Regions from separate parts of the Thioclava sp. L04-15 genome, predicted to be linked through region 1. Evidence: riboswitches for the same ligand, from Rfam matches in the RefSeq annotation. Region 1 holds a riboswitch; the other holds the start of a gene.
The links. Region 1 has a riboswitch for cobalamin ahead of BMI90_RS10055 (energy-coupling factor ABC transporter permease). Riboswitches for the same ligand answer to the same signal wherever they lie in the genome.
Positions count from the first base shown of each region.

Region 2: it holds a riboswitch for cobalamin, as region 1 does, so the genes downstream of both, BMI90_RS17175 (TonB-dependent receptor) here and BMI90_RS10055 (energy-coupling factor ABC transporter permease) in region 1, are expected to answer to the same signal.

Region 1 covers NZ_MPZW01000003.1:350,502-354,820, forward strand. Annotated here, with positions in the region: gene cobF (precorrin-6A synthase (deacetylating)) at 147-908, opposite strand; gene BMI90_RS10055 (energy-coupling factor ABC transporter permease) at 973-1,638, opposite strand; cobalamin riboswitch at 1,669-1,888, opposite strand; gene cobA (uroporphyrinogen-III C-methyltransferase) at 1,920-2,666, opposite strand; gene BMI90_RS10065 (cobyrinate a,c-diamide synthase) at 2,663-3,982, opposite strand; gene cobM (precorrin-4 C(11)-methyltransferase) at 3,979-4,319, opposite strand, start outside.
Region 2 covers NZ_MPZW01000011.1:59,503-63,821, reverse strand. Annotated here, with positions in the region: gene BMI90_RS17175 (TonB-dependent receptor) at 21-1,886, opposite strand; cobalamin riboswitch at 2,024-2,230, opposite strand; gene BMI90_RS17170 (DUF475 domain-containing protein) at 2,260-3,306, opposite strand; gene BMI90_RS17165 (DUF1499 domain-containing protein) at 3,594-4,010, opposite strand; gene speB (agmatinase) at 4,016-4,319, opposite strand, start outside.

The sequences.
Region 1 (4,319 bases):
GCGCCCGTCAAGCGGGTGTGCCGGGTCAGGCGTCGCGCGGCGCCGAAAAAGTGGCTGGAATGGTCATGAAAGGCGCTTCCGCCTCCCGAAAACTTGCGGGCCAGCCGATCCCCCGTTCGCAGTCGCACAGGCGAGGTCTCGCAGGTTCAACCGATCCGGCGCAGCAGATAGATATCCATCACCCAGCCGTTTTCCGCCCGCAGGGTCTCCCGGACCTTTACGATCTCCGCAGCGACATCGGACAGAACTCCGGCGACAAGGCGCTCTTGCGGCATCGCCACGCACCCACCCCACCAAATCCGGAATCCCTCGGGATCGAGCGACCGGAACGAGCACTCTCCATCGAGCATCACGACGATGGTTTCCGCATCACCCGGCCAACCGTGGTCGCGCAGCTGCCGCCCCGTCGTGATCATGACCGGCGCACCCACCTCGTTGAGCGGAATGGCATGGGCTGCGCAAAGCGCCTGTATCGCGGTGATGCCGGGAATGACGCGCGGTCTCAGCGGAATGCGACGCCCCAATATCCCGGCGATACGCAGGCTGCTGTCGTAGAGCATCGGATCGCCCCAGACCAGCAGGGCGACCCTGCCGGGGGTTCCGGGGTCGAGCGTGTCGACGATCACCGTCTCCCAGGCCTCGGCAATCGCGCCATGCCAATCCGCGACGGTCGCGCCATAGCTGGTCGTAACCACGTCGCGCACCGGCAGGTCGAACTCGACCACGCGCGTTTCGGGATTTTTCAGATGCGTCGCGAGCAATGTCCGGCGCAGTTCGGCCAGTTCGGTTTTCTCGGGGCCTTTGACCGGGATCATGATGAGGTCCGCAGCGTTCATCGCCTCGATCGCCTGCAAGGTGACGTGATCAGGGTTTCCGGTGCCGATACCGATCAGGGCAAGTTCGATCATGCGTCTCTCCAGGGGAAAGGGGGCCATTGGCGGCCCCCTTTCGTCGTCGTTCAGCGGACGTCGCTCAGGCGTAGAGGCGCGGCGTGACGAAGCCGCTGCCGCGCAGGGCGGACGCACGCTTCGCAAGCGCCAGCACCGCCAGATCGACAAGCGGCTCGAGAAGGATCACCGACATATAGGCCGCCCCGAAGGTCAGCACCTGCCCCACCTCGGCAAACCCCTGACCGTAGAGCGCCCAGAACGCGACCCATGCCACGATCCCGCCCTGATAGGCCGTCGAAAGCGCCAGAGCCTGACCGTATTTCAGGTCGACGTAAGCCGTGCCCGGCGCGATCAGACGCTTGGCAAGAAGTTGCAGCCCGAAGAGCGGCACGAGAAGCGTCGTCACGTTCATCCCGTATTGCGGCAGGTCGAAGGGCGCGAAGAACAGGCCCTGAATGAGAAGCCCCAGCGCCAGCCCGATCGCCGCAGGCGCGGCACCAAGCAGTAGAAACAGCGTCGAACCGAGGATCAAATGCACCTCGGAAACGCCAACCGCATGATGCGGCAATATCTGGAAGAAGGTGAAGACCGCGCCGGTGGCGATGGCGGCGCGGGCGATCAGTGAAACGGGGCCCTGTTCGCGTACGGCCTGCGCGGCGATCTTGAGGGTATAAAGACCGGCGGTGGCCGCCGTGGCATAGCTCAGGACGATCTTGGCACCGGTGACGATGCCGGGTTCGATATGCATATCGCGTTCTCCTTGCCGTCACACCCGACGGCGGTTGATGTGGCTGCTGGCCGGTTTCCTGGCTCGCGGGTCGAAGCGCCACTCCACCTTCCCGGGGGCAATCCCCAGTGGTCTTGTCGGAGCGCGCTCACCGCATACAGTCGCGGGGGCGGCCGGGGCTTCGGGTGCCGCAATTTGGTCCACCCTTCCCCGTTCCCGATTGAGCCCTGCGCTTTGCGCATCTGCGGGCACCAAACAGGGTTTCAGGTAAACGCGACCCGCCGGGCCGCGTCAAGTTTCGATCACTCTTCATGCGCGCTTTTCGCGCCTCCATCAGGGGCAAGCGGGCCGTAAAGGATCAGCGCGGGCTGGTCGGATCGGCTTTGTGCCAATCGCTCCGCCAGTTCAGACACGGTGGTGCGGATGAGGTGCTGCTGCGGGTGCCCCACGGCCTCGGCCAGAAGCGCGGGCGTCTCGCCCGGCAGGCCGTGATCGCGCAGGCTCGCGGCGAGGCGCGGGAAGGTGCGCTTGCCCATGAAGACGACCGTCGTCGCCCCCGGATCGGCCAGCGCGGACCAGTTCAACGCCTCGGGCAGATCCCCGGTGATATCGGCCCCGGTCACGAACTGCACCCTGCGCGCCGTCAGCCGCCGCGTGAGCGGCAGACCCGCCGCCGCCGCCGCCGCGCAGGCCGAGGGCACGCCGGGAATGATCTCGTATTCGATCCCCGCCGCATCAAGCGCGCGAAGCTCTTCCTCGAGGCGACCGAAAATCCCGCTATCGCCCGATTTGAGCCGCACGATGCGGGGCGCGGCGCGCGCGTGATCGACCAGAAGCCGGCTGACATGATCCTGTTTTGGCGAGGGCCGCCCCGCCCGTTTGCCGACCGCGATCAGCTCGGCCCGAGCGCTCGCATGTGCGAGGATCGGGCCCGAGGCGAGATCGTCGAACAGGATCACATCGGCGCGCTGGAGCCGATCGACCGCTTTGAGGGTCAGAAGCTCGGGATCGCCCGGCCCCGCCGAGACGAAGGAAACGAAACCGCTCATGCGCTGGCCTCCGCAATGAGGTGAAAGAAAGTGCCGGTGACGCGCCCGCCGCCCGGCATCTCGCACAGCGATCCGGTTTCGGGCACCGCGTCGCCATTGGGATCGAAGACACGGGCGAGCGGCGCATCGGGCTGCGACAGGATCGAGGCATAGTGAAACTCGTGGCCACGCAATGCCGACGCCGCGCGATGGCCCGGCAGCGGCGCGATCAGCTCGGCGCGGCGATAGCCCAGATGCATCTTGCGTTTGGCAAAGCTGGTCGCGAGCCCCAGAAGCCCCAGCATCTCGTGGCGCTTTCCCTCGGCGTCGACGATCCCCGCCCCAAGCGTCATGTAACCGCCGCATTCCCCGTGAACCGGACGGGTCTGCGCGAAGCGGCGGATCCCGTCGAGGAAGGTTCCATTGCCCGCAAGCCGCCCTGCGTGAAGCTCGGGATAGCCTCCGGGCAGCCAGCAGCAATCGGCACTCGGATCGGGGGCCTCATCGGCCAGCGGCGAGAAGGGAAGGATCGTGGCGCCCGCCGCGCGCCAGCCCTCCATCAGGTGCGGATAGACGAAGGAAAACGCGGCGTCGCGAGCAAGCGCGATCCGGCTGCCGGGAGGCGGCACCGGGCGGCATGGCGAGGCGTCGGGTGGCGAGGCCTTCGCGCAAGCCAGGATCGCGGCGAGGTCACAGTGCTCGGCCACGATGCGACCGGCCTCGCTCAGGAGCCGCGCAAGATCCCCCGTCTCCTCGGCTTGCACGAGACCCAAGTGGCGCGAGGGCAATTCGATCCCTGCCGAACGTGGCAGCACGCCCAGCACCGGCACCCCGATCCCCTCGAAACCCTGTCGCACCAGCGCCTCGTGACGGGGCGAAGCGACCTTGTTGAGCACGACCCCCGCGACCGTGACGCCCTTGCGAAACCGCGCGAGGCCCTGCGCCACCGCCGCCGCCGTCTGCGCCTGCCCCGAGGCGTCGATCACCAACACCACCGGCCAGCCCATCAGCGCCGCGATATCGGCGCTGGCCCCGGTGCCGGTCTCGCCCTTCGAGGCCACCCCGTCGAACAGCCCCATCGAGCCCTCGGCCACGACGATATCCGCCGCGCGATCCGCAAGGCCTGCGATCTGCGCGGGCGTCATCGCCCAGGCATCGAGATTGAACGAGGCCCGTCCCGCCGCCGCGCGGTGAAAGGTCGGGTCGATGTAATCGGGCCCGCATTTGAAGGGCTGGACATCCAGTCGCAGCGCGCGCATCGCCGCAAGAAGCCCCAGTGTCAGCGTCGTCTTTCCGGTCCCCGAGGCCGGGGCGGAGATCACCAGTCCCGGTGTCATTCTCCCCGCTCCGGCGCGGTTTCGGGAAAGCGCGGATCGGTGCCGACGGGGCGGTAACGGCGGTCGTAATCGCCCGCGTAAAGGCGGCTTTCATCGAAATCCTCGGCCCCGATGGAGCGTCCGACAAGGATCAGCGCGGTGCGCTCCATCTCGGCGCCGATGGCGGCGCGCAACGTACCGAGCGTTGCGCGAACCACACGCTCATCGGGCCAGCTTGCGCGCCAGACGACGGCGACAGGGCAATCGGCGCCGTAATGCGGGCTAAGATCCGCGATGACCTTCTCGAGCACGTGGACCGAAAGGTGGATCGCCAGCACCGCCCCCGTGCGCGCGAAAT
Region 2 (4,319 bases), on a different contig from region 1:
CCAGAGCCGCCCCTTTCAGATCAGAACCGCGCACGCAGCCCCACATAGGCCGCACGGCCCGAAGTGCCGTAGCCCGGCCAGAGCTGGTAATCGGTATCGGTCACGTTCTCGATGCGCAGATACGCCTCCTTGCCCGAACCCAGATCGTAGGTCATCTGGGCGTTCAGCAGACCATAATCGGGTTGGTCCTGTCGATCGGTGACGATGCGCATATCCGCAGCCAGCGTGATCGTATCGGTCACTTTCGCATCGATCCCCGCCGTCAGCGTATTGCGACCGAACGCCGAGTTCCAGGTCGAGCCCGAGGACAAGCCCGAGGGGTTCTTCTTGTCGAGATAGGTATAGCCGAGCGAGTAACCGATGTTGACCGTGATCGGCCCCTTCATTCCCAGCTCGACACCCTGGCGCGTAGCCGTGCCAGAAGTCTGGTAATAGGCCGGGTAGGCATAGTCGATCAGGTCCTTCACATCGATCCGGAACAGCGTCGCCGTCAGCGTGTGAGCCCCGAACTTTTGCTCGATCCCGAAATCTCCGCTGATCGATTTTTCGGGGCGCAGCGTCGCGTCACCGTAGGGACCATAGAGTTCATACCCGGACGGCGCACGATAGCCATTGCCGAGCGAGACCTTCAGCAGCGTGTCAGGCGCCGCCCGCCACGTCACCCCGAGACGCCCCGTCGTCTGATCGCCGAAAGACGAAAGCTGGTCGTGGCGTGCCGAGGCGATCACATTGACGCCCTCGACGGGAGCGAAAGCGTATTCGGCGAAGATGCCGGTGACGCTCGTGAACGCATCACTTCCCCCATAGGTCGAGTTGCTGGTGTAGTTCTCCAGCGTCCGGTCGAACCCGAAACTCGCCTTACCATTGCCGATCTCTGCATGGCCGAGCCATTCGAATTTGCGCCGCTTTCCGACATAATCGTAGTAGGTCGGCCCATAGAGGGCGGTGGACCCCGCCGTATGCCGGTCGAGCCTGAAATAGCTCAGCGCGACTTCCTGCGACACCGGGCCAGTCTCGAACTGCGCGAACAGGCGCGCGCCCCGCGTTTTCGCATCGGTTACTTCATCGGGGGTGCCATCGACCGGGTAGGATGCGTAGGTCACCGGATCAAAGGCGGTTTCGTCGTACTCGCCACGATCATTCTGCGCGAAACCCGCAAAACCGATCAGCAGATTGTCGGAGACACGCTTCTGCGCGCGAAGGCTGACCCGGTCGGCCTTGTAGCCGTCTTTCTCGGTATTCCCATCCTTTTCATCTGCTGCCGAGAAACCGGCGGTGTAGATCTTCGACAGTTGGATCGAGAGTTCATCGTCGCCCTGCTTCCAGCCGAAGTTATAGGCAAAATTCGCAGTCTTGTAGGAACCGAGCTCCAGAGCCACGCTTTGCGACACGCCCTCCTCGGTCGGACGCGGCGTGTCGAGGTTGATAACCCCCGCCACGGCCGAGCCACCGTAAAGCGCGGATTGCGTGCCGCGCATGATCTCAACGCGGTCAAAATTGAAAGTATTCAAACGGCCCAGATCGGTTGCGACCTGCGGCGCGGAAGGGTCGGACACGTCGATCCCGTCGACCAGCACTTTCACGTAGTTCTGCGAAACGCCACGGATCGTGAAGCCGGTCTGCGCGCCCATCGGTCCGCGCGCGAGAATGCCCACGCCCGGGGTCTGCGCGATCAGGTTGGACATGCGGGTCTCACCCGACCGCTCCATGTCCTTTTTCGACAGCACCGTCACCGCCTGCGCGGTCTTGTCCGCCGATCGCGGCTCGAGGGCGCCGTAATAGATCACGATCTCGTCGAGCTGATAGGGTTGGTCGTCTTGCGCCAGCGCCGGTGCGGCAAGCGCGGTGGTGAGCATCAGGCCCATCGTCAAACGGGTGCGGTTCATATCCAAAGCCCTCATGTCGCGCCCCGAAGGCAACGCGAACTTCTTGTAGCAAGTCTTTGGAAAGAGAGCCTTTCCGCCGACGGTGAAGAGTGTCACCACTGACGGAAATCCGCCTTGCCCGAGCGCCCCGCACAGGCAGAAAGGATGAGCGCCTCGGCAGGTCTCCTGGCTCGCGGGTCTCAACTCGGGCTGGCCTTCCCGGGATCTCCCAGTGGCTCAGTCAGCCTTCGCTCACCGCTCACAGTTGCGGGGGCAGCCCCGGAATGGATGCGCGACCTCGCCGCACGGCGCACCGGGTTCCCTTTTCATCCGCCTGAGGCGGAACCGAAGTGGGGCCGATGTGCCGCGCAGGGCCGCATCTGTCAAGAAAAATTCAGCTCTCGTGAGCGAGGCGCGCGCGCTTGTTGAAACGGATCGACGACATCAGCGCCAGCCCGATCAGCCCCGCCCCCACCAGACCGGTGATCAGCTCGGGGACATGCACGAGGGTCTGCGCGAACATCACCACCGAAAGGATCAGGATCGACCAGAAGGCGCCGTGTTCGAGATAGCGGAACTCGCTGAGCGTGTTGCGCTCGACGAGCATCAGCGTCATCGAGCGGACATACATCGCGCCGATCCCCAGACCGATCGCGATCAGGAAGAGGTTCTGGGTCAGCGCAAAGGCCCCGATCACCCCGTCGAAGCTGAACGACGCGTCGAGCACCTCGAGATAGAGGAAGGCCCCGATCCCGGCCTTGGCGGTCTCGTTCGAAAGGCTCGCCCGGTCGAGCACATGGCCCAGCACCTCGACGCCGAGGAAAGTCACCAGGCCCGCGACGGAGGCAAAGAGGAAATCCCCCTCGCGCCCTTCGGGCAGGATCCAGGTGAAGAGCATGATCACCAGCAGCACGAAGCCGATCTCCAGCCCGCGGATCGAGGCGCAGGCGCGCAGGCGGCATTCCAGCGTGCGGATCCAGTCAATCTCCTTGCCCTCGTCGACGAAATAGGTCAGCGCCACCATCATCAGGAACGCCCCGCCGAAACCCGCGATCGACAGATGCGCGCCGTCGATGATGCGCGCATATTCGGCCGGGTGCTGGGCTGCGAGTTGGATTGCCTGCCACGGTCCGATGCCGGCAGCGATCACCACGATCATCAGCGGAAACAGGATACGCATCCCGAAAACCGCGATCAGGATGCCCCAGGTGAGGAATCGGCGCTGCCATTTCGGCGTCATCTGGTGAAGCTTGTTGGCGTTGACGATCGCGTTGTCGAAACTCAGCGAGATCTCCAGCACCGCCAGCACCGCGGCGATCAGCAGAAAGGATGCAGCCCCGGCCAGCGTGCCGCTATGGTGGAGCCCGAGCGCGAAGGCGCCCACGAGCCCCGCGAGCGTGACGGCGAAAGCCCAGGAAAAATAGCGGAAGGCGGTTTGCATGCTGGCTCCGGCTGGCATTGGCAGGTGACATAGGTCGGGGGCCGGGGCTTCGCAAGGGAGCGGCTCGGGGAGAGTTGTCCTCTGTGGCCAAGGGAACGCGTTGGGGGGCGTTTGGCGATGAGGCCGCGCCCGAGCCTCGGGTGGGCGTTTTGACCCGATTGTGGCTGGGCACTTTATCTCGAAAGCCCGCGAATGGGTCGTGCGCGCGATGTCATCGCCAATGCGCCCTCCCGGGGGGAGGGTCGGGCGGCCCGGGCTGATTGCCCGTGCCAGCGATGGCCTTCATCCTAGAGACCCGCCTCGTCGAGCCAGCCGAGGATCCTTGCCCTGTTCACTCCCAGATCGGAGCGCCCGAAAACGAGATGGCCGCGAATCTGCACCGTCTTGCCATCAACCCAGAGGGTCGTGACATCCGGGAACCCCCAGAATGCCGAGCGGGTGACATAGGCTGCCTGCCCCGCCTCCGGGTTGCCCTCGACGCGGCGGGTGCGGGCGGTAGCGCGAATGATCTTGTCGAGCGCCGCCATCTGCGCTTGCGGTTCCGCAACCTCGCGCACCGCCTGAAAACCGCCGATTTCGGGGTGATCCCCGGTCGGTTTGGCCAGCCCCTCGACAGAGAAGCGCGCCGGATCGATCGGGGCGAGACGCACCCAGGCATCGGCGGCGATCACCACAAGAATGATCGCAAGCAGAACGATCCCCATGCGCGTCACCCCTGCCCCCCGCGCATGTTCCAGCCCGCAAGCGCGATCAGCTCGGTCGCGACATGCGCCCCCGCGATCGCCGTGGCCCCTGTCGTGTCATAGGGCGGCGAGACCTCGACCACGTCGCCACCGATCAGGTTGATCCCCTTGAGCCCGCGCAGCAAGGCTGCGGCCTGCCAGCTTGCCAGCCCACCCCAGACCGGGGTTCCGGTGCCCGGCGCGAAAGCCGGATCGAGACAGTCGATATCGAAGGTGACGTAGCAGGGCTTGTCTCCGACGACCGCGCGAATGCGCGAAAGCGTGGCCTCG